3 regions of the Exiguobacterium sp. s56 genome follow, and region 3 is predicted to be linked to each of the others. Evidence: riboswitches for the same ligand, from Rfam matches in the RefSeq annotation. Region 3 holds a riboswitch; each other region holds the start of a gene.

Region 1 (10,817 bases), on a different contig from region 3:
ACATGGTGTTTGTTTTGGACTTGGATAATCCGTTTTCGCATCGCATCGTCCGGACAGATGATGTACGACGCGAACAGCCCCGCGATATTGAACGCCTTCGACGGTGCACTCACCGTGATGACCGAGTCATCGAGGCGATTGAGGGCGGTATGCCGTTGTGACGGATAGGTCAAGTCGGCATGAATTTCATCGGCGACGAGGATGACGTCATGGCGACGTGCCAGCTCGACGACTTGCTTCAGCTCGGACTCGGTCCATACCCGTCCGACCGGGTTGTGCGGCGAGCAGAGCAAGAACAACTTCGCCTTCTGCATCTGTGTCTCGAGCGCGTCAAAGTCCATCTCGTAGCGACCATCGACTTGACGGAGCGGAGCGTCGAGCAACTCCCGTTTCAACCCGGTGACCAGTTCATGAAATGGCGGATAGACGGGCGACTGGATGACGACCCCATCCCCTTCCTCCGTCAACGCCTCGACGATATGCGTCAATCCCGGTACGACGCCACTCGAGAACAAGACGTGATCGGCATCGACCTTGAGCCCGTGACGACGGTCATACCAAGAACTCACGGCTGCTTGCGCCTCTCTCGAGAACAATGTGTACCCGAACTCTCCTGTCGCGGCCCGTGCCGTCAGCGCCTCCGAGATGGACGGTGCCGTGCGGATATCGATGTCTGCGACCCACAGCGGCAAGACGTCATCTGTCAAATGGAACCAGCGGTCGAGCCCGTCCCATTTCACCGAATCCGTTCCCGTCCGGTCAAGCGATTGATGTAAGATTGATTTCATGTTCATCCCTCCTACTCCTACTGTAACAAAAAACGAGCGTTCGAGTCCGCAAAACGATGGCGGATTCGAGACGCGTCGGCTATAATCGACCGAGATACTTCAAGGAGGTGAACCCGATGACCGTGACCGTCATCCGCCATAAACGCCGGAAACGGGCGGCTTTCTTCGTGACGCCGGACGGCATCGAGCTGCGGATTCCAGCTAGGCTCCCGAACCGAGTCGTCGAGACAATATTGACGGAACATGCCGGCTGGATCGAAGATCGCCTCGCGGCACTGCCCAAGCGTGACGTCTTACCAGCCGACAGACTGCTTTTGCACGGAGAGACGTTTTCGCTCGTGAAAAGCAATACCGAGACAAGGTTCCGCTTCGACGGCGAAAACTTTTACTGTCCTGCGAAGTGGGACGAATCATCGCTTCGGAAAGCGTACGAGGTCTGGCTACGAGAACGGGCCCTCGCTTATGTGATGGAAAGGTCCCCCCACTATGAACGTCAACTTGGTGTGAAGGCGGAACGAATCCGCATCGGCCACCAAAAGACGCGCTGGGGGTCATGCAGCTCGACCGGGACGATCTCGATCAACGTCCGGCTCATGCTCGCCCCGCAGGACGTCATGGATTATGTCATCGCCCACGAATGGGTCCATCTCGTTCATTTCGACCACTCGAAAGCGTTCTGGTCGAAGCTTGCGTCAGTGTATCCAAACGTCGCCGGCGCGATGGCCTGGTTGAAACAGCATGGCCATACGCTGCAAATCAAAAAAACCAATTGAACGTGTCCCTTGTCAGGAGGCATGTCCGATTGGTTTTTTAAATGGCGGAAGTGAACCGCTCGGCTGTGCCGTTCAGCGATTCGGCCGACTGTTCGATATGCTCGAACCGCTCAAGCGTCTGTTCCATGATGCGGACACTCTCTTGAATGTCTGTACTGGAGCGGGATACGCCGTCGACGATTGAGACGAGCTCTTTGTTCATCCCGTCCGTGTTCGCGCGCACTTCGATGACGGCGCGTTCGACGAGACGTGACAGGTTCCGGACCTCGGTCGCGACGACGTTGAAGCCGAGACCGTGCTCACCTGCCCGTGCGGCCTCGATGGCGGCGTTGAGCGACAACAAGTTCGTCTGGGCGGCAATTTCCTTGATTGTGCTAGCGATTTTCGTGATCTCGGCGGCCTGCTCTTGCAAGTTCGTGAGCGTTTTCAAGTTTTGATTCGAGTCCGCATCAAGGCGTTCGATCGTCCGTTTCAACTGTTGACTCTCTTCCATGCCACGCCGGGCCCGGTCGTCAAGATTAGCGGCCATGTCACGGAACGAGCGCGCGTATTCTTCGATCGTCTGTTGGCGACTCGTGATGTCGGAGGCGATTTTGACGACGCCGACGACTTCATCCTGTTCATAGATTGGCATATAGGTCGCTTCGAGCCAAATTGAATCACCGCGGGCGTCGATGCGCTCGATTTTGTCGGCCGAACTGAAGCCGTCGAACAGCTTGTTCCAAAACGCTTGATAGTCCGGACTGCTGACGAAACTTGGCGTGCAGAACAAGTGATGGTGCATCCCGATAATTTCGTCACGTTTATATTTCATTGCCTTGGAGAAGAGGTCGTTCACATCGACGACGCGTCGTTGACGGTCGAATCGGATCATCGCCACGTTGGCCTCGAGGGCACGGAGCACCTCAGGGGATGAGAGGCTAGCAAACTTTGTCAGTTCCATTCCGATTATTCCTACCTTCTTTTCTCGATTTCCTTTAGTGCTTTATTCCTGGAATGTAGCGGAATTCTAGTGTACCCTGTGCGAAAATTCCTGAATAGCGTCGGTTTTTGAAATCGAGTCAATATCTTGAATTTGAAGTGTTTTCCAGTTGGTTCACTGCTAAGTCCATGAACAAAGGACCCGTGCCATGCACGGGTCCCCTATCATTCCTGGTCATCGAATATTGATTTGAACAGCGTGACTTGGTCGGCCGTGAGTTCACCCCGGCTGTCCTTTGGATCGATGCCGCCGATTATCTGTTCTTCGTACCAAATCCCGAAGTCGAGTGAACGTTCTGGCGCATCGTTCGGCGTGAACACGAACGTCGCTTTCACATCCGGTTCCCGCTCGATCGGGACGGGCTGGTCTTCCCACTCGACTTCCTCCGTCGTTCGATCAAGCTCGGCATTCGTCTCAGCGTCGGTAATGGTGCGTGTCGGCCCGTATTCCCCATCAGTATGTATCGTATGGTACTCGATACGAGACGGATCCACGTCTTCCTCGCTACTCGCACAACCTCCAAGCAACAGTCCCGCGCAGATGACATATCCAACTAACATGCGTTTCAACAGAACATTCCTCCTCGATTTACAACCAATCCGTTCATTCGAAAGCCTGTGGGAATAACTCTTGGAACGTCTCCGCCCCAGCGCTCGACAGTTTGAACACTTCCCCGGACTTCACGTCTTTCACGAAGACATCGACTTTCTTCGACCGTTGCTGGTAACTGACATCGAACTGTTGACCGAGATTCCCGTGCAACAGCGTCAAATACTTATAGTCTTCCGTCTCACCACTCTTCGTCGACGGGCGCGCGGTCTCGATGGCTTCGATCAATCGATCATACGCCTCGCCTCTAACATTCACCGCATCAGGGTAAGGGAGCGGGACTTCGCGGTGATACGGATACTGATGGAGGTAAGCGACCGCTATCTCGTCTAGATCTGCAGGATCTGTAAGGAGAGGGCTCGTTCGATAGCGCATCGACACGGTTTTTGTTACGTTTTGTCCGTCCACGTCAATCGTGAGGTCATATAGCGGATAAGGTGTCATCGGTTCCATCGTGCCACCGTTATGGATTCGACGGAAGGTTAAACTGTCAGCCCCGTTGAGCAAATCGGCATCTTGTAAAATGGAGGAGGAATAGCGAGCCTTGTCTCCACCATAAGACTGGAGCAGATGAGGCATGTTCGTGGCCTTATCTCGTCCTAATGCGATAAACACATCGGACGGTCTAAGGTTCGGCAAAAAGTGGAAGAATGGGTTAAAGTAGCCCCCTTCTTCAATCCCAATCTCAACCGTGCCGCTAAATCCAGGCGAAATCCTCATAAGTGTGACCGGATACGGTTCCATGTCTTGTCCATTGTCATAGAAGGCGTCCGGCTTATGTAACGCAGCCCGTTCATTTGCGGTCGCGATATGGACGGTCGGAAGGAACGAAATCTCCGTGCCGACCTCGTCTTTCAAGTAGGCAGGTCTTTCTGCAAGCTCGACGGCCCCGTACCCTTCCATCCCGTCCATCCGGTCTGATTTACAGAGCGCATAGATTGTATCCCCCTCGACATAGGTCACTTCATTAAAACTATATCCATAATAGTCATCATTCATAAGCGGGGCCCGGGTCGCATACGCCATCCCGAGGATTGAAAACGTCTCTCCATCTAGTTCGGTCAGTCGTTCCTTGTCTTCACATTGGTTCAAAATTGTTTCGGCATCCACTACAGGCTCTTGACTGTTCAACGTAACCCGTTCGGCTTGCCAGTGCTCCTCGATATGGCCATAGCGGACGACGTCCACGTCTTCCGAGCAGCCTGCCGTCAACCATAACAGTGACAATGACATCAACGCTCGTTTCTTCATGTTCAAGCCACTCATTTCTTCTTCAAGTCAGGGAAGTAGGACAAGAACGTCTCGGCCCCTTCGCTCGTCAGTTTGTACGTCTCGTCGGTCGAGCGGTCGGTCACGTAAATATCCATCTTTTTCGAGCGCTGTTTATACGTCACCTCGAACTCTTGTCCCTTGTGTCCATCGACGATTGTTAGAAGCGGATAGTCGCCTTCATCACCTTGACGCTTCGTCGGTTCAGCGGAATCGATTGCTTGGACGAGGTCATCCATATCGTTCCCCGCTGCTTTTAAAAGAACCGGGTATGACAACGGAGATTCCGGGTTGAACGGCTGTTGATGAAGATAAACGAGTGGACCGACCACAAGTGGCATGTAGTCTTCGTCGGGGTGTGTCTCGAGCTGCTTTCGTTCCGCTGTCGATAATAAGTCAGAGGTGCGGTATGTGAACGTCATCGTCTCATTGACGACTTTTCCGTCACGAGTATAGGTGAACTCATACAATGGATAAGTCTGGTCCGGGATGAGCTCCGTCTCGAGGGGGAGGCGCTCGACGCTCAACGCTTCATATGTAAGCCCTTCTGCGGTTTGGTCAATCATCGACTCGAGTGGAGTCACCGAGAAATAAAGGTCCGCAAACATGAGCAGCAAATACGGTTTCTCAGTAATCGTGTCGTAACCGATCGCTACTTTGATGTCTTTCATGCTGGCCATCGACGGATCGAACGAGAACAACGGATATGGACTCGGCATTCCCCCGATTTCTACTTCAATCTCACCGTACAGAGCCGGGGAAAAGGCGACGAGCGTTTCGAGGAACGGTTCAATCCGGTTGCCTGACTCGTTCAATTCATCGGCATCCCGTAAGGCGGTTTTGGCGGACTTATCGGCCGGACCGACGATTGGATAACGACCGATCGGTGTCCCCGTTGATACGTCCACATCGTCAGGGAACGACTCGATCACTTCCGCCGAGAAGCGGTTCGAGACCGTGTCACGACAAAGCACATAATTCTCATCCCCTTTCATATATGATACGGCCTTGAACGCATACTCCTCACCCGTGTCCGTCATCGGATAGCGGTTCGCCACGATCGTATCGAACACAATCAAGTCGCCTTCCAGCTCGGTCGTCAACTTACCGCTACAGGCTTCAAGCGTCTCGTCGGCTGAATGAAGGGAAATCAACTCCTCCTTGGCATACTTACTGACGGTCCAATGCGCGTCGACGTAAGACAAGTTTACGACGTCCGGCTTTTCCCCACCGCAACCAACCAATAAGCCTGTGGATAGTACAAATAAACCGACTAACTTTTTCAAATCATCCGCCCCTCACCATTTATTTGTACCAATTTTACCATTATATTACTTTAGGAGGGAACACGAAAAAAACCGTCCGACGACCTGGACGGGTTCAATGACCGTTACACAGTTTTATCGATGGCTCGGGTCAATCTCGTCTCGACATCGCGTGCCACAGCTTGGAGCGACTCATCCTCGATCAGTTCGATCAGTTTCGTCGGCTTTGGCATCCCGACATGGGTCGACCCGTCTTTCGTGAAGACGGCGAGCTTGCATGGGAGGAAATAACCGCCTTCCCGGTGCGCCGTGATGACTTTTTTCGCTTCTTTTGGATTGCACACTTCGAGGATGCGGTAGTCTCCATCAATCGCTTGGCCTTTCTCTTCGAGCGTCTCACTCAAATTGAAGTCCCAAAGCACCCCGAACTCTTCCTCTTTGAGCGTCGTTTTCAGCTTCTCGACGACCGCTTCGACCGTCTGATCGGTCTTGACCGTGTAATCAAACATGTGAACCCCTCCTAAGATGTAGTCTCTCTCGTCTTGTACCCGAAGTGAGGACCGACAAATCGTCTGTTCGGTCGAAAAAAGTATATGTGATTTGAAACATATTCGATGTCCGTCACGTATGTATGAGAGAAAATAAACAAGTCCATACTTACGTAAAGGAGAAGTGGTTGCCGTGACGGTCACCGTATTCACACATACAAGCTGCAGTTCTTCCCGTAAGACGATCGATTGGTTACGTGAGCAGAACATCCCGTTCATCGAGAAGAAATTGACCGACCAAGGGATGTCGTTCACCGAGTTCAAAGACATGCTCCGCCTCACCGAGAACGGGACGACCGACCTGTTGTCCGTTCAAAAGAGCGTGTACAAACAAGCGGCGGATCACCTTGACGAGATGTCGCTCCGTGAGCTGTACAGCTTCGTGGCGTCGCATCCCCAGATTTTGAAGAGTCCGATCGTCGTCGACGACAATCGGATTCAAATCGGGTTCAGCGAGAAAGAGATTCGTACGTTCATCCCGCGCCATGACCGCATTGCCGAATTGAAACGATTGCTCGACAACAAGTAAGAGCCCTGCCGAAGCAGAGCTCTTTTCTTATGCCTTCTTGAGTCGGGCCGCCAAGCGGTTGCCGAACGACTGAATCGATTGGACGAGTAGAATCAAGACGAAGATGGTCACGTACATGACCTCCGGCTCGAATCGAAGATGCCCGTATTGATAGGCGATATCGCCGAGTCCGCCTGCCCCGACGAGTCCTGCCATCGCGGTCGCCCCGATCAAACCGATCGTCGCAATCGTCAGACCGAGCACGATTGAAGAGCGGGCCTCCCGGATCAACACGTACCAGATGATTTTCCGGGTCGAGATGCCCATCGCTTCATACGCCTCGACGACCCCGCGGTCGACCTCGAGCAGCGCCGACTCCATGAGCCGCGCGATATACGGCGCCGTGAACACGATGAGCGGCAACAGCACGCCTTGGACGCCGATTGTTGTTCCCATGATGAAACGGGTGAACGGGAGGATGAAGAATAAGAGAATGATGAATGGGATTGAACGGACGACGTTGATGACGCTCGACAAGATGCCGTAGAAATAACGGTTGGCGAGCCGCCCGTTCGGTCGCGTCAAGACGAGGAGCGTCCCGAGCGGCAGTCCGATCAACGTCGAGATGACGAGTGCGATGCCGGTCATCGTGAGCGTCTGAATCGTCCCCGTCCAAATCAAGTCACCCCAATTTTCCCAAAACTGAAGCATAGTTCGTCACCTCCTTCACTTTCACACCGCTCGCCTCTAAGAAGCGGACGGCTTGGTCGGTCTGGCCCTCATCGCCGTCCAAATGGACGAGTAGATTACCGACGAGACCTCCTTTAAGCTTTTTGATGCCGCCCCCGATGATGTTCGGCAGCAAGCCGAACCGTTTCGTCAATTGGGCGAGCACGGCCTGTTCACTTTGATGGCCGATGAACGACAAGTTGACGAGCGTCCCGTGCGTGCTCAATTCTTCGACGACCTCTTTCGGGACATCGAGGTTCGTCTTCAAGAACTTGCGCGTCGTCGCATGCTGCGGGTCCGAGAACACGTCGAGCACGTCCCCTTCTTCGATGATCCGGCCGGCCTCGATGACCGCGACCCGGTCGCAGATGCGCTCGATGACTTCCATCTCGTGGGTGATCAAGAAAATCGTCAGCCCGAGCTCGCGATTGATGTCGAGAAGCAGGTCGAGAATCGACTCGGTCGTCTCCGGGTCGAGCGCGCTCGTCGCCTCGTCGCTGAGCAGGATGTCCGGCTCATGTGCGAGGGCGCGGGCGATGGCGACACGTTGCTTCTGTCCGCCCGAAAGTTGCTCCGGATAATGTTTCCGATGATCCGTCAATCCGACGATGTCGAGGTACTTGTCGACGCGTTCGCGGATTATCCGCTTATCGAGTCCTTCGAGACGGAGCGGGATGGCGACGTTCTCTTCGACGGTCGCCGTCTTGAGCAGGTTGTAATGTTGGAAGATCATCCCGATGCGATGACGTAGCTTCGAGAGCCCTCGTTTGTCGAGCTTCGTGACGTCCTGTCCTTCGATTTCGACCTGGCCCGACGTCGGGCGTTCGAGCAGGTTGATCATGCGGATGAGCGTGCTCTTTCCTGCCCCGCTTCGGCCGATGATGCCGAAGATCTCGCCTTTCTCGATGGTGAGCGAGACGTCGTCGAGTGCGGTGACAGCACCTTTATTTACCGTGAACGTCTTCGTGATTCCTTTAAGTGCGATCATAGGCCCTCCTTAAAACGCCGGGACGATTGAGCCGTCGAACGTCTCTTCGATGAACGTCCGGACCTCGTCCGAGTGATAATACGATTTGAGCGTCGCGACGACTTCGTCATCCTTGTTGTCGGTACGGACGACGACGTAGTTCGGATACGGGTTGTCGACCGTGTCTTCATGGAACAAGGCGTCCTCGTTGATCGACAGGCCGGCACCCATCGCGAAGTTCGTGTTGATGGCAGCGAGTGCGACTTCCGGGAGCTGGGTCGGGAGCTGCGACGCCTCGAGTTCGATGAATTCAAGGTTGAGCGGGTTCTCGGCGATGTCACGTTTTGTCGCCTTGTCTGTCAATCCTTCTTTGAGCGTGATGAGTCCCGCTGTCTCATAGAGACGGAGCGCGCGTAGCTCGTTCGCCGGGTCGTTCGGGACGGCGACCTTGTCACCTTCTTTCAAGTCCTCGATGTCGGTCAATTTCTCTGAGTAGAGACCCATCGGGAAAGCGACGGTCTTGAACACGTCGTCGATTTTATAGCCTTTATCGGACTTTTGCAGTTCTAGGAATGAGAGCGTCTGATAACTGTTCACGTCGAGGCTGCCCTCGGCGAGCGCCGTGTTCGGCGTATTATAGTCGTTGAACACTTTGATATCGAGTTCGAGGCCGTCTTCGGCCGCGAGTTCTTTCACTTTCTCGGCGATCTGTTGGTGCGGCCCGCCCGTGACGCCGATCGTGAGCGACTCCGTGCTGAGCGCCTCGCTCGCGTCCGATTGTCCGCATGCTGAGAGCGCGATGGCGGCGAGTAGTGATGTTCCTGCAAGTACTGTTTTCTGTTTGATGTTCATTTGTTTTCCTCCTCCAAAATGAAAGCCCGCTACTCATTCAGAGTGGCGGGCACGACAAGTCAAAGTCGGACACGCTCATCTCCCAGACGATTTCGTCTGTTGGAATTAGCACCATGATCATTACGATCTGGTTGCCGGGTTTCACAGGGCCAGTCCCTCCACCACTCTTGATAAGCAATCGGTCTATTAAGTTGTTATCATCTTACTTTTAATTCTTTTAATTGTAAATAGATAATTGTAAATTTTCAAAAATTATTTTCAGAAAATTTTTATCGAGCGGTTCCGGCAACTGTTGCAGCTCGGTCTCCGTCATGACGGAGTCGACGAGGACCGGGATATGCTCAAATCCGACCCCGAGCGTCTCGAGCGTCGTCGGGGCACCGAACCGTTTCAACCAAGCTTCCAAATACGGAGCATCGGCCGAGCGCCGCAAGCGCTCTTGGATGATCAGGCCGAAGCCGACCTTGTCTCCGTGCAAGAATGAGTGGGTCGACTCGAAGCGGCTGAGCGCATTATGGACCGCATGGCCCACGGCGACGCGTGTCCCGGCGTCACCAAATCCACCGACGGCGCCGCCGATGGCGAGCACGTGATCGACCGCGAAGCGGACGTCGTCACTATACGACTCAAAAGCGTGCTCGCTCAATTCAAGTTCGACGAGACGCCCGCACTGCTCGGCCAAGACGAGTCCGGTGTTGACGCCGGCGTCAGCTGAGCTGTCACCACTCAAATAACGGGCCTCGTAAAACTTCGCGACCGTGTCGATGACACCTGCCCGAAAGTATTCATATGGTGAGCGCGAGATGACCCGTGAGTCAACGATGACCCGTTCGATGACGACGCGGAACATGTCGTAGCGGTCGTAGCTCCCGTCCTCCTGATAGACGACGCTGAGCGGTGTGAACGCCGCACAGTTCGAGGCGAGCGTTGGGACGACGATGAGCGGGACGTTCCGTTGATAGGCGACGAGTTTGGCCGTATCGACGAGCTTGCCACCTCCGACGGCGATTAACACGTCGGCGTCCAACGGTTTGAGCCGTTTGACTTCCGAGTCCGTGCACTCCCCGCTGAACCTTGTTGCCGGATAGTCCGCGATGGCCGGAAAGATGGCTCGGACGACGTCATACCCTTTCTGACCGTGCAGGACGTGGGCACGGCGGCCGTCGACTAAGTCATCAAGACGGTCGAGCGCGTCATCGGCGTGGTCATATTCAAGGACGGCCTGACGAATCATGCGCGCACCTCCTCATAGGCGGCAAACAACCGCTCGATTCGTTCGACGGCCTCGTCAATCTTCGGTTCCGGTGAGACGAGGCCGAAGCGGACGTATCCGTTCCCTTCCGAACCGAAGAAATAGCCCGGGGTGACGGCGACACCGGCTTCATGCAGCAGTTTCCGCGAGAACGACTTGGCATCACCCTCAGGCACTTTCGCCCAGACGAAGAACGAGCCTTCCGGCGGTTCGACGGCCCAGCCGGCCCGGTTCAACCCGTCGATCAGGCGATCACGCCGTGCCTCGTACAGTCG
Region 2 (10,817 bases), on a different contig from region 3:
AAGTCGGCGAGTTCCTCGGCGTGCTCCGGCAAATCGTTCACTTTCGATAAGAGAATATATTCGAACGTGATGCGTTTGTTCGTCTTCTCGACGTAATAACGGATGGCCGGCATGAGCTTGTCGAGCGGGAACGCCCGGTTGATTTTCATGATTTGCGTCCGCAACGCATCGTTCGGGGCGTGGAGTGACAGCGCCAAATTGATGCGAAGATCGAGGTCCGCGAATTTGTAAATCTTGTCGGCGAGACCGCTCGTCGACACGTTGATTTTACGCGGTGCGATGGCGAGTCCGCGTTCGTCTTTGACGACACGGAGGAAATCGACCAAGTTATCGAAGTTATCGAACGGTTCCCCGATTCCCATGACGACGATATGACTGACGCGGGCACCTTCCCCGACCTCGTCCAAATAATGTTGCACGGTCATGATCTGTTCGACGACTTCGCCGGCCGTCAAATCGCGCGTCTTCTTCAAGAGACCGCTCGCACAGAAGCTACAGCCGATGTTGCAGCCGACTTGCGTCGTCACACAGACCGAACGTCCGTATTTGTGACGCATGAGCACCGTCTCGATATAGTGTCCGTCATGCAGTTTAAGTAAAAATTTGACCGTCCCGTCGCCCGCTTCTTGTTTGACGAACAGGTCTTGCGTCGAGATGACGTATTCGGCGGCGAGCGCCTCACGTACCTCGGCCCGTACCGAGATGTCCTCGATGTGCTTGACTCGGTCGATATAGAGCGAGTCCCAGATTTGTCTAGCGTGGAAGGCGCTGTATCCCCAAGAGACGCACGCTTCCGTCAGCTGATCGAATGTCAGCCCGTATATAGATGGTTTCATTGCTATCTGTCCTTTCTTCAATCCACATACGTACCATTGTAGCGGACGTGGACGACCGGTGCAACGTTCTTATAACGGTGGGACGGGACGTGTCACGTGACGCTCGAACGCATAGGCGAGACGAATCAAGTCGCGTTCGGCATAGCTCGTCCCGGTGAATGATAGACCGAACGGGGCCCCGCTCGCCTTCAAGCGATACGGGATCGTGACGGTCGGATGGCCGGCTTTCGCCGCCATGTCATAATTGTGGTCATGCGGCAAGACGAGCGCATGAAGTTCCTGCTCGGCCAACAATCGGTCGATGCCGTCCGTCTTGGCGTGATAGACGTCGTCGAGGCGGCGCATCAAATAGGCGTCCTCAATCAAGCGACCCGATTGTTCGTTCGCTTTCTCGAACGTCTTCTGTCCGTGCGGAATCGTCTCCGGATGACTGTTGTTCCAATTAATCAAATCCGACAACGTCTCATACGGGAGCTTCGTCGAGGCGAGATACGCCTCGATTCCGAGCTTGAACTCATGATACAGGATATCCCCTTGGTCGAGCCCTGCTTTCGACGGCAGTTCGACGGTGACGACCTCGATGCCGCTCTGTTTCAGCAATGCGATTGCTTCGTCGTAGAGCACCTGCTCTTCTTCCGACAAATCGGTCTTGACGACGCCGACACGCATCCCGACTGCTTGCCGCTCATCGAGACAAGTCCGGTAAGGCGGACCGGCCGGAAGATGCGCCGTCGCTGGGTCAGCGGGATCTTCCCCGACCATCGCCTCAAGGGCGAGCACCGCATCCCGGAGTGTCCGTGCCATCGGGCCGGCCGTGTCTTGCGACCGGGAGATCGGGATGATGCCGCTGCGGCTAATCAACCCGACGGTCGGTTTGATACCAACGATTCCGTTATGGACGCTCGGGTGGATAATCGAGCCGCTCGTCTCGCTGCCGACGGCGAGCAACGTCAAGTTGGCCGCGACCGCTGACGCCGAACCTGAACTCGACCCTCCGACATCGAGCTTGTCCCCATATGGATTGAGCGTCTGGCCACCGACCCCACTCCAGCCGTTCGGCATGCCCTCGGTCAAAAAGTTGGCCCATTCGGACAAGTTCGCTTTCCCGAGGATGATGGCCCCGCTCGCGCGCAGGCTTTGGACGAGATGGGCGTCCCGGCCGGCGAAGTGATGCGCGAGGGCGACGGCCCCGGCCGTCGTCTTCATCAATCCGGCCGTCTCGACATTGTCTTTAATCAACACCGGGATGCCGAGCAACGGCAAGCGGTCACCTCGTCGAAACGCCCGGTCGGCCGCCTCGGCCTCGAACAAGGCGTCCGGGTTCACTTGAATGACCGCTCTCAGCTTATCGTTCAACTGGGCGATTCGAGTCAAATAATAGGCCGTCACGTCACGCGCCGTGAACGTTCCTTCTTTATATCCGCGATGGGCGGTCTCGATATCGAGTTCGAAACATGTGTTTGGTTCAGTCATATAGATTCCTCCTTTGGTCACTCGATGGTATTCGCTATCGCCACATGATTTCCTGTTTTCGTTCGCCAACGAATATGTAACTTGGTACACTGAAAGAAAAGGGAGGTTACTATGAACCGTTCGTACGTTCTCGTCTTATTGTCCGTCTTTGCCTTGTTCTTCTTACAGCTATATGCCGGGGACGCTCCGTATACGCTACCGCTCTCCATCGTCCTCGTCATCTTGATTCTCGGCGCCACCTTGGTCCAACTTCGACGCAAACCAAACCGTTGACGCCGCTTCAAATCTGATGGTATGATGCTCTCACCAACTACATATCGATATCTCGAGTGAACGAGAGACCTGGCTCTATGACTTCACAGCAACCTGCTTCGGCAAGGTGCTACTTCCAGCAAGGCAGTTTGCCTTGGCCGATATGACAGAGCGCTCATGTCGATGACATGGGCGCTTTTTTTTGGAAATGAACATGAGGGGGACTTATTAATGGAAAAAGCAACATTCGCAGGCGGCTGTTTTTGGTGCATGGTGACGCCGTTCGAGGAACAACCTGGCATCGAGTCAATCGTATCCGGTTATACGGGAGGTCACGTCAATGACCCGACGTATGAACAAGTGAAGACAGGGACGACGGGACACTATGAGGTCGTCGAGATCACGTTCGACCCGACGCTGTTCGCTTATGAACGACTGCTCGAACTATATTGGATTCAGACCGACCCGACCGATGACGGCGGCCAGTTCCAAGACCGCGGCAGCCAATATGCGCCGGCCATCTTCTATCATACGGAAGACCAACGCGTGAAAGCAGAACAGAGTCGCGACGCGCTCGCGGCGAGCGGACGCTTCAAACAGCCGATTGTCACGAAGATTCTACCGGCCGACACGTTCTATCCGGCCGAGGAATATCATCAAGACTTCCATAAAAAAAATCCGGCCCACTATAAAGAGGACCGGAAGAAATCTGGGCGCGACGCATTCATCGAGCAAGCCTGGTAAACAAAAGACGGGTCGTCTGACCCGTCTTTTTAGCTCTTGGCAATCCCGAGCATGAATCCGGCCACGACGATGAGCCCGATTCCCATAAAGACGAAGACCCGTTCTTTCGTCGTCTTCTCTTCTTTCAATAGATAAATCCCGCCGAGCGTCGCCACGACGACGTTCAATTGGGACAAGGCGAATGACGTCGCGATGCCGACCTCACCGCTTGACACGAACAGCCCGAAGTTCCCGATCCCCCAAGCGAGACCGGCCAAAATGTTTTTGAACGTCTTCGGGTCGAACTTCTTCACATCTTTCTCACGCAGGCTGAACAAGAGCGCCGCGACGAACATCCCGACCGACTGCGGCAAGATGGCCGTGATGCCGTCGACCTCGAAATAGTTCGTCAAGACGGCATACGTCACATAACCGATACTCGACACGAGCAGGACGAGCAAACCTTTCTTCAAGGCGCCGCTGCTATCGCCATCTTTTTGTTGTTGGTATGACGTCAGTGCCGCCCCGATGATAATCAACACGAGCGCAGAAAAGCCGAGCCACAACTCGGTCGTCGTCTTCCAATCGCCGAGCACGATGACCCCGAACAACGACGTCCCGACGAGTTGCATCCCGGTGCTGATCGGCATCGCTTTCGATACACTTAAAATTTGGAACGACTGGAACTGTAAATATTGCCCGAGTGCCCAGAACACACCAGATATGAAGCCGGTCACGATTGCGAGCGTCGTGAACTCCGGATTGAAGACGAGTGCGATGATGACCGCCATCACCATCGCCCCAATCGTCGTCCCGATTAACTGTTGAATCGGCTTGCCGCCGACTTTCGAGACGATGAGTGGGATACTCCCCCACATCAAGGCAGGTAAGAGTGCGAGTAAAATCATTTCCATAGATAACACCTGCTTTCGTAGAATAACATTACCCATGATTTTCCCACGTTTACGCCCGATTAAACTTTGTTCAAAAAAATTTAAAAATACCCATTGCCAAATGTTTTACTAGGATGATATAATAATTTTCGAACGGGGCATTAGCTCAGCTGGGAGAGCGCCACGCTGGCAGCGTGGAGGTCAGCGGTTCGAGCCCGCTATGCTCCATTATGGAAGTCACCACTCATTTGAGGGGTGACTTTTTTGCGTCTCCGCCCGGTTTAAGTCACCTGGTAGCGGGTAATGATTGTAAGACATCATTATTCTAAGGGGGACTTACTATGGATCGTGCCTCTGTCGAAGAGACCATTTTAGCCGTCATCGACTGTATGCGGGCAAGCAATCACTGTTTCTCAAAATGTTTACAAGAAGAGGATTTATTGATGGTCGCCGAGTGTATCCGGCTGACGAAAGAATGTTCGGAAGTGTGTGCGCTCGCCTTGAACGCGCTCGAGACCGATTCGGCTTTCACCAAACCGATTGCTGCACTCTGCGCCCAGGTGTGCGACACGTGCGCCGTCGAATGTGGCCGCCATTTGCATGACCATTGCCAACGTTGTTCCGAAGCGTGTCTCCGCTGTGCCGAGGCGTGTCGCAACCTCGTGGCCGCATAATCGCTTTTTAGTCTAACGATATGTTAGACTTTTTTTATACTTGTTTTATGAGAAAGGGACCGATTATGTCACATTCAATTCTTGCCATCGACGTCGAGACGGCCAACCGCGATAGTCGCAGCATCTGCTCTGTCGGCTGGAGCCTACTCGTCGACGGTGAAATCATCGAGACGAACCAACTACTCGTCAATCCAGAAGAAGACTTTGACGCAGGCAATATCCGCGTCCACGGCATCCGGCCGAGCGACGTCTGGGACGCCCCAGCCTTACCCGAGGTGCTTGAACAGCTCTATCCGACGCTGCGGGATGTCGACCTCGTCATGGCGCACAACGCCTCATTCGATATGGGCGCTTTCAAGAAAGCGATCGCCAAATATGATTTATATACGTTTCCGACGATCGAGTACGGCTGTACCGTCAAGCTGTCGCGAAAACTGTATCCTGGACTGCCGAATCACAAGCTGAACACGATGGCGGAATATTTGAACGTCCCGTTCATCCATCACGATGCGGCTGAAGATGCCCGCGTCTGCGCGTTGCTCATGCGCGACATGATGCAGAAGACCGGGATTCATGACCCGCGTGAACTGCACCGCTATACATCGGTCAAGCTCGGGAAGCTCGCCTATTGACCCATAAGCATGCCAGACAGGCCAAGACAATCGTCTTGGCCTGTCACCGTTTAAAGATCCATCTTTTTTGGACGTAATAACTGACGACGAACAAAAGGCTGTCGACGAGCACTTTAATCCACACTTCCCCGTCCCGAAACAACAGGAACAATACATAGACGAGACCGGCCGACAACGCCATCTGCACGCCGACGAGACCGAAGTATTTCGGCATCGCCCGTCTCGCTTTCGAATGGAACACGACTTTTCGGTTGACGATGTAATTGAATAAGGACGAGATGATGCGGGCCAATACCGTCGCAATCAAGACATGGGTCGTCTCGAACCACGGGTTCAATAAAAAGATGAATAAGGCATAGGCGCCGATATCTAATAAGAATGAGGCGACCGAGGATAATGAATAGGCTAAAAACATCCGATAAATCAGAATTGAGTCGATGACCGGCCGAAAATGGGACGAAGCGTTCTCGGCCACATACACGGTTTGAATCGGAATCTGTTGAATCGGGACTTGCCAACGTTTCGTGAACGTCAACATGTTCATCTCGAACTCATAGCGGTTCCCAGGCACATCCAGCAACTGTTCCGCATAGCGCAATGGAACCGCCCGTAGACCGGTTTGGGTATCTTTCAGCCGAAGTCCGCTGCCGACGAGCATGACACCACGGGTCATCTGGTTCCCGAATCGGCTCCGGAACGGAATGTGTGCGCCCGAGAAATCACGGCAACCCATGACCAGATGATGCGGCCGCTGAATACCCGCCTCATATACATGTCTTACATCTTCCGGCAGATGTTGTCCGTCCGCATCGACGGTGATGACACCATGCGTACCGGGGAATCGTTCGACGACGTGACGAATCCCCGTCTTCAACGCCGCACCCTTGCCTTGATTCCGTTCATGGACGAGAACAGTCGTCACCCACTTCCCGACCTCATCGAAGACAGTTTGGGACGTCTCGGCACTTCCATCGTTCACGACGATGACATGGACAAACCCTGTCTCTTTCAGCTCGCGGACAAGTGTGAGAAGCGCTTGATCCGGATTATAGGCCGGAATCACGACGACATACTTATCTAGACGTTCCACGGAATGCATTTGCATCGCCACCCCTCCTTCCCTCCTTCTATACCCAAGACGATGAAAAGTGATTCCTCGGTCCGCGGCAAATAAAAAACACGGTGCCTCGGAGGACACCGTGCCAGATTAACCGATGAAGATGAAGTAAGACGAAGCGAAGTAGACGAGTACGACGAGCACTGACGGCAAGACATAGCGGAACTTCGACGTCACGTCTTTACGAAGGAGCGTATACATGACCAACACCGACAAAATCGTGATGCCGATCGCCGTCACTAAGTGAGACGCAGCCACGTCGGCCAGAATCGAACCGTCTTGGTAAAACGCGTCCGACATGGCGATGATGAGCATGTTGAAGATGTTGCTTCCCAAAATCGAACCGAACGCCAAGTTGACGTTACGAAGTTTCAAGGCGACAAATACCGATACAGCCTCCGGGAGCGAGGTCGTCGCGGCAATCAAGAAGCTACCGACGAAGCTCGAACCGAGACCCGTGACGACGGCGATCTGATCGCCCAATACCGATAGTGCTGTCCCCGCCCCCATGATGACGAGTGCGGCGATGATGAAGCCGATGACCGCACGTTTGACCGTGATCGAACTCGTCGCACTCGCGCCGATTTCTTGTACGGCCTCATGTGCAGCTTCCCGCTCGACGGCAGGTTGTTGCGGGCGCTTGCCGATATAGTAAATCCCGATCCCGTACAATACCGCGATCAACAAGGCGTCAATTCCGATGCCGAGAATCGTGAAATCGATGCGCACGATCAGGGCAATCATCGTGACGAGCGTCAACATGAGACCTAGACCAGCTGTATAGAGATGATCTCGACTCGCCTCATTGAACATGCGCTTCTGACGATAGAAGAGGTCGAACATCGCCAAGATGAAGATGTTGAACAAGTTCGACCCGAGCATGTTACCGATGGCGATATCCGGGTTGTTGATCAAGACAGCCGAGACACTCGTCGTCACTTCCGGCAACGATGTCGCACCCGCCAGCAGCACTGTCCCGACGAGCATCCCGCTCATCGTCGACTTCTCACTGATGACGTCAGCGTAAGTCGAGAGTTTCATGGCGGCATACACGGTGATGGCAGCGGCCAAGATGAAATAAATAAATACCATTTGAATAAATCTCCCCTTTTCGTGAATTCAAAAAGACATTTTTATGGACGCCGAAAAAGCATCCATAAAAAGGTCTTGCGGACTTGGTAAGAAGCTCGATGGACCGAGTGCATTGCACCGTAATGACGACCCATCGACCACAGGTGTGGTCGCTACTCCCCCTCTTATGTTCACGACGAATATATCACGTTACATCTCATTTGACAATCATTTGACCTTTAAATGTGAAATGACGTCATCGACTGGCATCGCCGTCCGGTAAGACAGTTCTTCAATCGCTTGAAGCATCGGGAGCGGTAACGGTTCCCAGAGTCCTCCTTCTTTCAATTGAGCGGACAGGCCGTCAAGCTCCGGTTGATTGACGTCCGTGACGTGACGATAGCCTTCACGCATCGCCTCATGGATCTCATAGGCGGTCTGACAGAGCGTCGACGTCTCTTGGAGCCAGTCCTCTTCATGGAATCCTCGCTGAATGACGTCAAACAGTTTTCCGAGTTTGTCGAACCGCTCGTCGGCGACGCCATAAAACAATAGGTTCAGCTCTGTCTCGAACGATTCGATGAGCGTCGTCGTCTGACTGAACGGTTTGAACGCTTGGAGCAATTCGTGATAATACCACGACTGGTCGCGGAGCGGACGTCTGAAGCGATCCCATACTTGTTTACCGGCAGACTCAACGTCGAGTCGAATCGAACGAAGATTATGTATCTTGTCCGCCGCCAAGAGCGCCACTTCATCGTACTGCATCGTCTGCACGTGCTGAATCGTCATCCGTTTCCGTTCTTCCCATGAAAGGTGCTTCCCGGGTTCGGACACCGCTTCAACGAGTCGTCTCACTTCACTTCCGAACCGTTCTTCGATCTCTTCGGGGGTCGTCAACGTGTCTTCAAGCAAATCATGGAGCAAGCCGGCGGCCACGACCGGGACCGGTTGCCGGTCTTCGACGAGCAACATGGACACGGCGACGGGATGGGTTAAGTAGGGAATATTCGTTCCTTTTCGAAACTGTCCGTCGTGCCGGACGGCCGCGAATCGGAGCGCCTCTTCAATCAACTGGTGCACGGCGATTCCTCCTTCGATGGGTTCATAGAGCGTCCCCATCCTTTACCCATGCCTAGTCCCATCTACTCATTTCGCGTGTTAAAACATAGGGTAATGGTCCCGTTTTTTTCGTTTACGGCTCATAAATCATCTTCTTCGTCATCCCGCCGTCGACGACGAGGTTTTGCCCGTTGACGAAATCGTTCTGTTCATCAATCAAATAAGCGACTGCGCGGACGATATCGTCCGGTTTGCCGACCCGGCCCGACGGATGTTGCGCATGATCGATGTCACGGAGCGACTCGTCCGAGGTGTGAATCCAGCCGGGACTGATCGCATTCACCGTAATCGGACGCTCCGCGAGCGAGACCGCCATCGATTGGGTCAATGACACGATGCCACCTTTTGACGCGCCATACGCTTCCCAATCGGCTTCGTTTTGAAGCGAGCGCGTCGAGGCCAGATTGATGATGCGCCCGTATCCGGCTCCCTCGTTCAACGTCAAGAACGCTTTGGCACAAGCGAACGTTCCGACCAGGTTGACATCAATCACTTGTTTGAACGTCTCGACGTCAAGTTCGGTCATCGGTTTGACGAGTGATGAGACGCCACCATTGTTGATGAGTACATGGGCAACACCGACTTGGCGCTGAATGTCGGCGAACACGCGAGCGATCGCCTCATGGTCACCCAAATCCATCTCATGGAATGTCACGCCATCCAACTGTGGGTCGTCCCCTTTATCGAGTCCGATGACGTGATACGTGTCGCGGAAATGACGTGCCAATTCATAGCCGATGCCTTGGCTGACGCCAGTGATAATCATAATCTGTTTCATATACATCCCTCCTGGAGACTCACATACCCGGATTCGATAGAAACGAGTCCTACCCGTTCGTCCAGAGTCGTTGGTCAGACGTCGTCACGACCGTCGCACCAGCTTCGAGGGCGGCCTCGACTTCTTCAGTCGACGAAATCAATCCACCGGCGAAGACTGGGATTCCCGTCTCCGCTTTCACGGCCCTAATATATTTCGGGACGAGGCCCGGCAACACTTCAATATAGTCCGGTTGCGTCCGTTTAATGAGGCGATAGCTCCGCTCAAGCGAGCTCGAATCGATTAAAAACAGGCGTTGGACCGTTTTGACTTGTTTTTGCTTCGCTTTTAAAATGACGCTGCCTTTCGTCGAGATGATACCGTACGGACGATACGTCTGACAAATATACTCGGTCGCATATTCATCTGCCTTCAAGCCTTGAATCAAGTCAAGATGAACGAAGACGTGTTTGTCGTGGGCCTCCAATAATTGAAACACGGCATCGAGCCGGGCGACGTGCACTTCTAGCAACACACCGACACGGAACGGTCCCGTCACGAACTTCTCGAGGTCCCGCATATCGCGTAAGGCGGGTAAAATGGTTTGACCTTCTATCATATGGACACGTCCCTTTCTGTCAATCATGTCTTCATTATCTGAATAACATGAAGTGGAAATCAAGGTTTACCGATTCAATATAGCGGGAAAATAATTTTAACTTATGCACAGAGAGGAAGTAGCGATATGGTCAATGAAGTGGAAGTACGAATCGAGACACCGACACCGGAGGAACATCAGCGCCTTCGCGTCATCGCCGGGATGCCGAAACGTTCCGACTCGGGGACGGTGAAAGGACTGGCCAATACGTTATATGGCGTCTGTCTATATAAAGATGATCACATGGTCGGGATGGGCCGCGTCGTCGGCGACGGCGGAATGGTGTTCCACCTTGTCGATATCGTCGTCGACCCGGATTGTCAGGGGCTCGGGCTCGGAAAATTGATCGTGGAGCAGTTAATGGACTGGATTTTACAGGAAGCCGACGAGACGGCCATCATCAGCCTGATTGCGGATATCCCGGCCGACGGACTGTACCGTCAATTCGGCTTTGACTATTCGCGCCCGGAATCGGTCGGGATGGAATACCAATGGAATCGAGAATGATTCGTCGACGGGTACGCGTTCCCTATATAGGAGGTGACGTATGGAACTGAATATGATCGTCCTGCTCGGTCTAGCGCTAGCCGTCATCTCCGTACTCAGTCT
Region 3 (10,817 bases):
CGCAAATTAATTTATGTAAAAGGTTGCGTCTTTACGCAAGGCGAAGCGACCATTTATGACGAGACAAATGATGCGATCGGATCTGTTCACCGCGACGCGGAGGGCAGTGTTCAAGTGCACAACTTGTCAGGCCGTCAAATCGCTCACGGGAAGTATATCCCGAACTGTCAGAAGTGGGTCGTCATGAACCACGATGGACAAGCGATTGGTCAGTTGAAGGACAAATTCTCGTTATTCGGGAAAAAGTGTGAGTACAACGTCTACGAACGCGGTCTCTATACGATTCAATACGATGTCGAGCGTTACAAGTTCAGCGTTCGAGACAAAGCAGGTAAGCTTGTGGCGGAACTCCGCAAACAAGACGATGATTGCTTCTGCCTGACGAAAGAGGCCGACCAACTCTCGATGTTCGAGTTGTTGTCTGTCCTTAAAACGCTGACAGTCAAATCACGGATGCCAATTGCGGTATCGGTGTAATGAATATGACGAACACCAGTCACTGCGACTGGTGTTTTTTTCTAAAAAAAAGCCTCATTCGACGAAGGTCAAATGAAGCGGTTCAAATAATGTTTCGCCTCGATCTCGAGTGTCGTCACGCGATGGGCGTATAGACAGAGTTTGAGGACGTGCAAGATGTTCGGGTGGGTGACCCCCATCTTTTCGATCGAGCGCTTCGCACGCGTGTCGAGGAGCTCGATCGGGCTCGTCGACTTGGCGTACTCGGCGTAGAGGCGATAAAAGTCGATGGGCGAGATAAGGTCGTCCTCGTCGCGGTCAGGATTGTTGAAGATGAGTGCGAGGAGAGAACTCGTCTCTTCAAGTGAGAACAAGTGCTTCAAATCATCCAGCAAATAAATGATGGCCGCTTGTTGGAGCGAGTATTTCTTTCCGACCCGGGGAACCCCGATGATTTTACGGACTTCTCGCTTCGTCCAGTTCTGAATCGTGGTAGCGGATAAATGCTCTCCGGTCAACGTGTTCGCCAAAGCGACGATTTGATTGATTGACAGTCCGTTCTTTTCAATATGAAACAAGTGGATTTTACGAAGTTCTTTCGGGAAATGCTCGCGTACGTCCTCAGGGAAGAGTGAGATGGCCCGGTCAACGTCGCCAACCCGCATATAGTGAAGGCAATCAGCCAAAGTTTGAATCGAAATTGCGTCGCGCATACAGGCATCCTTTCTATAGCCGCCTTCGTTCGTTGGCTATACAGTCATTTGACCTCATTCTACCAAATGTTTGAAAAGGAAGCTAGGCTATCGCTTGATTAAGGTATAATGAAAACGTACAAAAAATGTAGATAAAGGTGGTTCAAAGATGAATGAATGGGTCAGTTCCATCCTGTCCATCGTCATTGTCCTGGTGTTTCTCGTCGGTCTTGAACAGATTGGCAAACGCCTCGGCTGGACGGATGAGACAATTCGTAAAAGTGTACATATCGCGGTCGGCCATTGGTCGCTGCTTGCAGTTTGGTTAATGGAAACTTGGTACGTCGCCGCCGTGCCGCTCGTCTTTTTCACGTTCGCGAACGCGTTCCTTCTTTATAAGAGTCCGTCACCGGTTCATCAGACGGAACGTAAATCGCTCGGCACCGTCTATTATCCGATCGCCTTGCTCGTCATCCTGTTCTTCTTCTTTGAATCAGAGCCGCTCGCCTTTTTGGCAGGATCGCTCGTCTTGGCGTGGGGCGATGGCCTGGCCGCGCTCATCGGTCGGAAGTACGGGACAGTGACCTATGATTTATACGGACAGAAGCGCTCGTTCCAAGGTAGCATGGCCATGTTCCTCAGCTCGTATGCCGTTCTCTTTTTATTATTTTTGTGGGATGATATTCCACTTTGGCAAGTGGTAACATATGGATTCATTATTTCAATCATTGCCACACTCACAGAAGCAATTTCGTATCGAGATTGGGATAACTTTACAATTCCTATCGTCGTTGCCGTTGCTACATCATTATTGTTATAAACCAATTCCTTCATTGTAAAGAAAACGTTGCTTGTCACCCCTGTCAAAGATTTGTATACTGTGTTTCGTACTGAAATCATTCAGTGACGTGCCTGCCTCTCTCTTGACGAACCGAGGCATGCTTTAAAATTGAACGTAAAGGATTGAGGCAACGCATGAGCTTTTTAAATCAACTACTCACTATCATTCCGGCCGATCGCGTGAAGCAAGATGAGCCGCTGTCGGCACACACGTATACAAAATTAGGTGGGCAGGCCGATTATTTCGTGGCCCCGCACACGTATGAAGAAGTTCAAGCCGTGCTTGAGCTCGCCCATCGCGAGAGCGTCCCATTCATGATTCTCGGGTTCGGGTCGAACTTGATTGTCCGTGACGGAGGCCTTCGTGGCATCGTCTTAAACTTGAACGAACTGAAAACGATTCGTCGAGACGGGAATCAACTGATTGCCCAAGCCGGTGCGGCCATCATCGACGTCTCACGTCAAGCGTTGACCGAAGAGTTATCTGGCTTAGAATTCGCCTGTGGCATCCCGGGAACGGTCGGGGGCGCGGTGTATATGAACGCAGGCGCCTACGGTGGAGAAACGAAAGACGTTATCACGAGTGCGGTCGTGTTGTCGCCTGAAGGGCAGCTCATGACACTTACGAAAGACGAACTCGATCTCGACTACCGGACGAGCCGGATTTCGAAAGACGGGTTGATTGTGCTCGAAGCGACGTTTGAACTCGAACCGCTCGGCTATGAAGCGATCAAAGACGTCATGGACGACTTGACGTACAAGCGCGAGTCGAAGCAACCGCTCGAGTACCCATCATGCGGTAGCGTCTTCAAACGACCACCGGGCTACTTCGCCGGCAAATTGATTCAAGACTGTGGCCTGCAAGGGAAGCGGATCGGTGGAGCGGAAGTCTCACTCAAACATGCCGGCTTCATCGTCAATATCGATGAAGCGACAGCGACTGAGTACATCTCGCTCATCCGACACGTCCAGGCGACGGTGAAGGAGAAGTTCGAGATTGAGCTTGAACCAGAAGTAAAAATCATCGGTGAGGACATCGCCGTCGAGAACGCATAAGCACGCAAACGCTCGAACCGATCGGTTCGAGCGTTTTTTTATAGAGTGCCGACATCAAAAAAGCCGCCAGCAACAATGCTGGCGGCTTTACGTTTACGCTTGTAGTTGCTTCGTGATGGCTTCGGCTGGAGCGACGAACGTGTAGCCAAGGTCGCGGGCGACGGCTTCATACGTGACCGTCCCGTCGATGACGTTCAATCCTTTAAGCAAGGCTGCGTTCTCGCGGAGTGCCGGGAAAATCCCTTTTTGTGCGCACTCGACGATATACGGCATCGTTGCGTTCGTCAAACCGAGTGTCGACGTGCGTGGGACAGCACCTGGCATGTTGGCGACGGCATAGTGTTGAACCCCGTAACGCTCGTACGTCGGCGCGTCATGCGTCGTGATATGGTCGATGGTTTCACAGATTCCGCCTTGGTCGATGGCGACATCGACGATGACCGAACCTGGTGACATCTGTTGGACCATTTCTTTCGTGACGAGCTTCGGTGCTTTCGCGCCTGGAATGAGGACGGCACCGATGACAAGGTCACTTTCAGCGACTTGTTTGGCGATATTGTAGCTGTTTGAGATGAGTGTGTTGATTGTGTTGCCGAACTGATCATCGATTTGGCGCAGGCGAGCCGGGCTGATGTCCATAATCGTGACGTTGGCACCAAGACCAATCGCGATGCGGGCGGCATTCATCCCGACGACACCGCCCCCGATGACGGTGACGTTCGCACGTGGTACGCCTGGCAGGCCAGACAAGAGAATCCCTTTTCCACCGTGCGGTTTTTCAAGGATTTGGGCGCCGATTTGAGCAGCCATCCGTCCGGCCACTTCGCTCATCGGTGTGAGGAGCGGCAATGTGCGGTCGATCTCGACCGTCTCATAGGCGATGGCCGTCACACCAGAATCGACGAGTGCTTTCGTAAGTTCTGGTTCGGCCGCCAAATGCAAATAAGTGAAGAGGGTCAAGTCAGGACGGAAATAACGATATTCCGATGGTTGCGGTTCCTTTACTTTCAACGCCAATTCCACGTTTCCCCAAACGTCCGCAGCGGTGTCGACGATGGTTGCCCCCGCATCGACATACTCCATATTTGTGAAGCCGCTACCGACGCCTGCTTCCGTCTCGACGAGGACCTCGTGTCCAAGTTCAGTTAATACGGCTGCACCCATCGGCGTCAAGGCGACGCGGTTTTCGTTGTTTTTAATCTCTTTCAATACCCCGATTTTCATGTAAAGTTCCCCTTTCTCTACTGACACAATTTGTTCACACCTCTAGTATAGACCCATCCGAAAACGCTGTCTTTAGCATGGATTCTAAAAGTGATAACGCCCACTTTGTGAAAAAACACAAAGTAGGCGTTAATCGTCTTGGCGGTATTGACCGGCCTTAATGGCGAGATAAACGGCGGCCCGTTCAGGGAGCGAGACTTGTGTGATGTTCGTCAGTTCTTCAATCCGCCGAATCCGGTAGAGCACGGTATTCGGATGGATGTGAAGATGAGCGGCGACACGCTTGACGTTCCCATCAAAATAGAAATACCATTCGAGCGTCGTGACGAGTTCGGTATGATGCGTGACGTCATACGCCTGTAGGCGCTCGATGGTCGGATGCGTCTCGAGACGAAGCCCGATGCGTCGGGCCAAATCGGGTACGAGCTGATAAATTCCGATCTGTTCGAACGTGCGCGATGTCGCAAGCTCATACGGGAACTTTCGACGAAGCGACGTGACGCGTCGTGCTTCTTCCATCGCCGCATAGAGCATGTCGCTCTCAAAAAAGCGTCGACTGATGCCAAGGCGCGGCTCCGCTTCAATGAACTTGTCTCGGAGCTGCGTTTCAAAGCGGTCGGCCCACTGCAAGAGCGCCGTTTCTTCCTCGGCCAAGTCCGATTTCATATAATGCCAGACGAGTAACTGCTGGCCATCGATTGCGTGCAGGACGACTTCAATCGCTTGCTGGGTCGCCAATACATAAAACAGTCGTTCCGCCAGTTGCGGGGTGACCGGCTGGGCACATTCAATCACGGTGAGGCGGCTGGCGACGGCAATCGGTGCGAGCTCATTCAAGCGGTCGCGGTGGGATGGCGATAAGACGGGAGTGGCCAGCACTTCTAAAAAGAAGCGTTCCAATTCGGCGTCGATGCGCCGTTCGTGCATCGCGATGGTCATCAACAATTTTTTGGCGATGTTTGCCCCTTCCTGTAGGACGGTGAGTTCCTGTTCTGAGAACGGCGTCGTTCGGGCCAGGCTCCAAATGTAACCGAGCACGTCACCTTGTTGCTTGATGACGACGGCCGCCCGCTCACCGAGACCGACGGCCATTCGGGCCGGGATGACGACCGGTTCGTCGCGGTCGATCACTTCTTGAAGGATTCCACTTTCCCATAAGTCCTCGATGACCGCTTCCGGGACACGGCGGCCGATAATCGTCGCGATTCGTGCCGGGTCCGTCGAGTCGGGGTGGGTGCTATAGGCCAGTAACTGATGGTGTCGATTCTCAATCGTGATGGGGGCCCGAATCGCTTGCCCGATTGCTTCGGCGAGCGTATCGAGCGACTCATAAGATTTCTGCAAAAAAGGCATGTCGATTCCTCCTCTCTTTCACTATACCGTCTCTGTTGTGAAAGTTCACAAAAAGATGGTGAGTTTTTAGAAGGGGGGAACGACATGCCTGCATCATTCACATTAAATTGGGAAAAACAGTCCGACCACGAGACCGAGTAAAGCCCCGACGATGACTTGGAACGGGGTATGACCGACCAGTTCATTTAAGATGGGTGTCTCGTGCTTGATTCCTTTGAAGTAGTCGTTCAACAAGCGGGCCTGGAATCCGACCGCCTGACGAACGCCGGTCGCATCGTACATGACGATCGTCGCAAAAATCAAGGCGAGCGCGAACATGCTGGAATCGAGCCCTTCGATTCGACCGATGACGGTCGCTAAGGCGACGACGGTCGAAGAGTGGGAACTTGGCATCCCACCCGAGGCAAACATGATTTCTAATTCAAAATCTCGTGTTTTAATGAGTTCGGTTACGAGCTTGGCTGCTTGTGCGATGAACCAAGCGAGCAAGGCGGCGAGTAAAGGTTCGTTAAAGAGCAATCGATTCACTTCCTGTCTGACAATGGTATCTACACTATACCCGATTCTGTCATCGGCTAGACGTAAAGTTTCTGTCAAAAAAGCACCCCGAGCATAGGCTCGAAGTGCTTTCTGGTCGATTTTTGTTACCCGACGACGCCTTCAGTCTGCTGAAGTTTGTCCGCGATATTCTCGATGATATAGCGGTTACGTGGATGCTCCTGGCACTCTTTCGAGCATGAACGCATTTGTTTCGGTTCACACTCTTCACAACAGAAGTGTTGGGCATTACACACCGGGTTGGCACAATTAACGTAGCGGACCGTCTTCGTTCCGCAGTGCATACACTCCGAAACAACGGACGGGTTGACCGTGTTGACCCGGACGTTGATGCGCTCGTCAAAGACGTAAAGCTCACCTTCCCAGTCTTCGCCTTTCGTGGCTTCGTCTTTGCCGTACATGGCGACGCCGCCTTTAAGGTGGAAAATGTTGTCGTGACCTTGGTCACGCATATATGCGGTAAATTTCTCGCAACGGACGCCTCCGGTACAGTACGTGAGTAACGTTTTCCCTTCGTAGAGGTCCTTGTTCTCTTCGAGCCAATCTGGCATGTAACGAGAAGCCTCTACATCGATTTTGATCGCGTTTTTAAAGTGACCAAGATCGTACTCGTAGTTGTTACGAACGTCGAGGATGACGACATCGTCGCGATTCATCATCTCTTTCCATTCTGCCGGTTCGAGGTATGCACCGTGCTGTTTAGGCACGTCGAACTCACCATCAAAGCGCCACGTCACAAGCTCTTTCTTATGACGAACAAAAATTTTCGAGAACGCATGCTCTTCGACTTCATCGATTTTGAACTCGATGTCGCTGAATAGCGGGTTCGCTTTCAAGTCGTTCATGTACTGCTCGGTCTGTTCCCAAGTCCCAGAGCACGTCCCGTTGATTCCTTCGGAAGAAATCAAAATGCGTCCTTTGATACCGAGGTCCTTGCAATACTTGAGGTGCTCTTGTGTGAGCGTTTCTGGGTCTTCGATATTGACGTACTTATAGTACAGCAAGACCCGCATTGGTTTTGTTTCCATGTGTGTTACTCCCCTGTGTTCAGTTTTTTGCAGGAAAACGAACGTTGGGTTGTGTCGTTCGACGAACGGACTTGCCTGCAACCACAAGTCCATATTATATGATAGATATCACAGCGGAATTTCGCAAATACTTTTTATTTTTTTACGGCGGTGGGCAGGGGGATGCGTCTTCCTGAGCGAAATCGGGTAAAAAGGGAATAACGAAAGTTGAAGGTGGAAACTGACATGCTGACATCACTCCAACAATATATTTTAAACTTGATTGAATGGCTACAAGGACTTCCGGGCGGACCTTGGGCAGGACTCGGGGCACCTTTCCTGGAAGCCATCTTTCCATTTCTCCCGCTCGTCCTCATTATCTCGGCGAACGCAGCAACGTACGGTTTTTGGCTCGGGACGTTATTGTCGTGGGTCGGAAGCTTGCTCGGGACGATTCTTGTGTTTGCAGCTGTTCGCTACGTCTTTCGAAAGCCGATGACGCGATGGCTCGAGAGGCATAAACAAGGCGTCTATTGGCTCGAACGCATCAATCATATGAGTCCGGTCTCGCTCGGGTTTCTCTACTCGCTCCCGTTCATTCCGGTCAGTTTGATTACGTATTTACTCGCCCTCATCCAAATGCCGCTCCGGACGTTCATTATGGCGGCCGGGTTTGGGAAGTTGCTCGTCGTCTTGATTTTCTCTGTCATCGGTGACCAGTGGGAAGAGTTTATTCAAAGCCCGTTCCGATTATCGATGCTCGTCCTGTTGCTGTTCGTTTTGTGGGTAATCAGCCGCGGACTCGAAGAACTGCTCAAACGGCGTGCCTTCAGAAAACGTAACGAGCAGCTGAAACGTGAACTTGAAGCGAAACGACAAACGACCTTGTGAAGCGACTGCTTCACAAGGTCGTTTTCGTTAAGCGCGTTTTTTGAAACGCGGGAAGTTAAAGGCGATGGCCAATCCTCCGCAAATGAACAACAAGAACGGATAGAACATATACGGCACGAGCGCCGGTGATGCCGTGTTCGTCAGTTCGGCCGCAATGAGAAGCTGTGCCCCGTAAGGCAACAGACCTTGGACCCCACACGAGAAGATATCGAGTACACTCGCAGACTTTTTACGTTCGATGTCATAATCGTCGGCGATGTTCGCGGCGAGCGGCCCAGCCACGAGAATCGAAATCGTGTTGTTCGCCGTCGCGACGTTTGTCGCACTGACGAGCCCGGCGATGCTCCACTCCGCGCCGGCCCGTCTTTTAATTCGGGACGTGAGCGCGTCACGCAAGTACGTGAGTCCGCCGTTATGCGAGATGAGTCCGACGAGCCCACCCATGAGCAATGTCAGGAGTGAAATCTCGGCCATGCCCATCATGCCGTCCGCCATGGCGGTGACGTACGTGGTGACGGCTAGACTGCCATCCAACAGACCGATGATGCCGGTCAGGGCGATGCCGCCGAGCAAGACAAGGATGACGTTCATTCCCGTCAAAGCGAGCACGATAACCGCCAGATACGGAATCAATTTATACCATTCAAACGCCGCCGGCTCGATGGTGGATTCTCCGCTCGATAGGACAGCGAGTAAAATCGTTGTGATGACGGCTGCCGGCAAGACGATCCAAAAGTTGGTGCGGAACTTGTCGCGCATGTTCGTCCGCTGGGTGCGGACGGCTGCGATCGTCGTGTCTGAAATGAACGACAAGTTATCTCCGAACATGGCACCCCCGACGACGGCTGCTGCCGCGATGGCGATATTGACGCCGCTTTCCTCATGGATGCCGAGAGCGATCGGAGCCAGTGCGGCAATCGTCCCGGTCGATGTACCCATCGCCATCGAGATGAAGGCTGCGATGACGAATAGGCCGCTCAATAGGAGCGAGGGCGGTAGTAACGTCAATGCCGCATTGACGGTCGCGTCAATCGCACCGATTGCTTCGGCGACGCTTGAAAACGCACCGGCGAGCAAGAAGATGAACACCATGATGAGGATGCTCGGGTTCCCGGCACCTTGGGCGACGCGTTCGACCGTCTGGGTGACGCTCCCTTTCGTCATCATCGCCGCGACGATGACGGCAATCAAGGCCGCAATCAAGACGGGGAATTTATAAAAGTCGTCATAGTAGATGCCTGCCCCGATAAAGAAGACGAGGAAGACGAGTAAGGGCAAGAGCGCCCATTTGTTAGCTGTTGGTTGTTCCAATCGATTCACCTCATTCATTAAAATAAAAAGAGAGCCTTCTGAAAAAAGGCTCTCTCTACAAGAAACACTTTTTTCATCTTTCGAGCAGACCGCTCGCTGGATTTGGCACAGGTTACCCGCTGCCGAGACGTCATCGGGCCAGTCCCTCAGTCTCTCTTGATAAAAAAGTTGTGATATTTAGTTATAAGACACGTTCCCTAACGTACCTGTTTCAAATCTGCTTGTCAATAGCAAACCCCCACGCGATGAACGTGGGGGCGAGTCAGGTCGTTAAGAAATTATAGTGGGCGACGCGGTTGCGACCGGCGTACTTCCCACCGACGTAGAGCGCGCGGTCAGCGTTACGAATCGTATCGTCAAGACGTTTGTCGCCGAACGACTGAATCGTATCGACACCGATTGAAGCGGTGACGGGTATATCGATTCCGTCGACGTGGAACGGTTTGTTCTCGATTTGTTGACGGATGCGCTCAGCAATCTCGACGGCGGCCTCAACATCACAACGGTTTAAGAGCAAGATGAACTCTTCACCACCGTAACGGGCGGCAAAGTCTTCGGTGCGGAGCACTTGACGAATGCGGCGACCGAATTCTTGGAGCACACTGTCTCCGACTTGGTGACCGTGCGTGTCGTTGATTTTTTTGAAGAAGTCGATATCGAGCATCGCGACGGAAATCGGATACATCGAGCCGTCCGAGATCTGTTGAATCCCGTATTCATAAAAAGCCCGTGCATTGGCAAGCAGCGTCAAGCTGTCCGTCCGGCTCTCGGTATAGAGGCGGTCGCGTTCATGACAACGACTGATCGTCCGATTGAACGACTTGAGCAGTTTGACAATCTCGCGTTGAATGATGGGCGGATAGCCATAGACGTGCTCGCCCGTCATCACAATCCACGTGCGGATTCCTTCGATTTCCTCGGAACGGACCGAGATGAAGCTATGATAGTCTTCATTAAATTCGTTCGACAGCGGGGCGTCCCATTCGAAGCGCATCTCGTACTCGACCGAGGCTTCGTTCGGATAGGTTGCATCGAGTAATTCAAAGACGACATGGCGATCGATCGGCTGGCGCGTCTTCAAATCAAAGTAAAGTGTGCGATCAAACAGTTTGAACTCGACGTACCCTTCATCGTACTCGTTGAGTCGCTCACATTGACTGAGGAACACTTCGATGGCTTGTGCCTCGCTTTGCGATAGCGATACGGCTTCTTTTGCTTCATCATATTGTTCAATCAACGATTTGAAGGCGTCTTGTCGACCTTTTTGAATGATGAGTCGCTTAATAAAGAACGTGAGTGCGGCGGCGATACTGCTGACGACGAGCAAGTTCGTCTCTCGGAAGAGCGAGGCCGCCAAAATGAAGACGAGACTGACGATATACGTGTAAAACGCGATACTTAAAAAGTCGCGGACCGGGATGTCGACGCG

Evidence for each region. A riboswitch is a leader RNA that binds a small molecule or an ion and turns the genes downstream of it on or off. The one in region 3 is predicted to bind S-adenosylmethionine.
Region 1: it holds a riboswitch for S-adenosylmethionine, as region 3 does, so the genes downstream of both, KNP71_RS13095 (MetQ/NlpA family ABC transporter substrate-binding protein) here and KNP71_RS11055 (Na+/H+ antiporter NhaC family protein) in region 3, are expected to answer to the same signal.
Region 2: it holds a riboswitch for S-adenosylmethionine, as region 3 does, so the genes downstream of both, msrA (peptide-methionine (S)-S-oxide reductase MsrA) here and KNP71_RS11055 (Na+/H+ antiporter NhaC family protein) in region 3, are expected to answer to the same signal.

The regions. Positions count from the first base shown of each region.
Region 1 is NZ_JACSLR010000015.1:35,396-46,212, reverse strand. It holds gene KNP71_RS13145 (MalY/PatB family protein) at 1-788, opposite strand, end outside; gene KNP71_RS13140 (M48 family metallopeptidase) at 905-1,561, shown strand; gene KNP71_RS13135 (methyl-accepting chemotaxis protein) at 1,599-2,504, opposite strand; gene KNP71_RS13130 (hypothetical protein) at 2,708-3,112, opposite strand; gene KNP71_RS13125 (hypothetical protein) at 3,147-4,403, opposite strand; gene KNP71_RS13120 (hypothetical protein) at 4,415-5,707, opposite strand; gene KNP71_RS13115 (DUF302 domain-containing protein) at 5,812-6,195, opposite strand; gene KNP71_RS13110 (Spx/MgsR family RNA polymerase-binding regulatory protein) at 6,368-6,763, shown strand; gene KNP71_RS13105 (methionine ABC transporter permease) at 6,791-7,453, opposite strand; gene KNP71_RS13100 (methionine ABC transporter ATP-binding protein) at 7,425-8,459, opposite strand; gene KNP71_RS13095 (MetQ/NlpA family ABC transporter substrate-binding protein) at 8,469-9,290, opposite strand; SAM riboswitch class I at 9,363-9,467, opposite strand; gene KNP71_RS13090 (iron-containing alcohol dehydrogenase family protein) at 9,508-10,524, opposite strand; gene KNP71_RS13085 (aminotransferase class I/II-fold pyridoxal phosphate-dependent enzyme) at 10,521-10,817, opposite strand, start outside.
Region 2 is NZ_JACSLR010000002.1:10,018-20,834, forward strand. It holds gene rlmN (dual-specificity RNA methyltransferase RlmN) at 1-836, opposite strand, end outside; gene KNP71_RS02990 (amidase family protein) at 906-2,309, opposite strand; gene KNP71_RS02995 (hypothetical protein) at 2,421-2,582, shown strand; SAM riboswitch class I at 2,627-2,728, shown strand; gene msrA (peptide-methionine (S)-S-oxide reductase MsrA) at 2,793-3,305, shown strand; gene KNP71_RS03005 (GRP family sugar transporter) at 3,335-4,198, opposite strand; tRNA gene KNP71_RS03010 (tRNA-Ala) at 4,333-4,405, shown strand; gene KNP71_RS03015 (four-helix bundle copper-binding protein) at 4,519-4,851, shown strand; gene KNP71_RS03020 (3'-5' exonuclease) at 4,917-5,483, shown strand; gene KNP71_RS03025 (bifunctional glycosyltransferase family 2/GtrA family protein) at 5,527-6,588, opposite strand; gene KNP71_RS03030 (sodium:calcium antiporter) at 6,691-7,692, opposite strand; gene KNP71_RS03035 (HD domain-containing protein) at 7,900-8,754, opposite strand; gene KNP71_RS03040 (SDR family NAD(P)-dependent oxidoreductase) at 8,867-9,571, opposite strand; gene KNP71_RS03045 (glycerol-3-phosphate responsive antiterminator) at 9,621-10,169, opposite strand; gene KNP71_RS03050 (GNAT family N-acetyltransferase) at 10,296-10,715, shown strand; gene KNP71_RS03055 (cation:proton antiporter) at 10,756-10,817, shown strand, end outside.
Region 3 is NZ_JACSLR010000011.1:43,963-54,779, reverse strand. It holds gene KNP71_RS11100 (LURP-one-related family protein) at 1-477, shown strand, start outside; gene KNP71_RS11095 (DUF1836 domain-containing protein) at 546-1,169, opposite strand; gene KNP71_RS11090 (diacylglycerol/polyprenol kinase family protein) at 1,318-1,968, shown strand; gene murB (UDP-N-acetylmuramate dehydrogenase) at 2,124-3,044, shown strand; gene ald (alanine dehydrogenase) at 3,138-4,268, opposite strand; gene KNP71_RS11075 (PucR family transcriptional regulator) at 4,398-5,621, opposite strand; gene KNP71_RS11070 (divergent PAP2 family protein) at 5,724-6,149, opposite strand; gene trhO (oxygen-dependent tRNA uridine(34) hydroxylase TrhO) at 6,266-7,207, opposite strand; gene KNP71_RS11060 (TVP38/TMEM64 family protein) at 7,433-8,077, shown strand; gene KNP71_RS11055 (Na+/H+ antiporter NhaC family protein) at 8,105-9,406, opposite strand; SAM riboswitch class I at 9,459-9,554, opposite strand; gene KNP71_RS11050 (GGDEF domain-containing protein) at 9,651-10,817, opposite strand, start outside.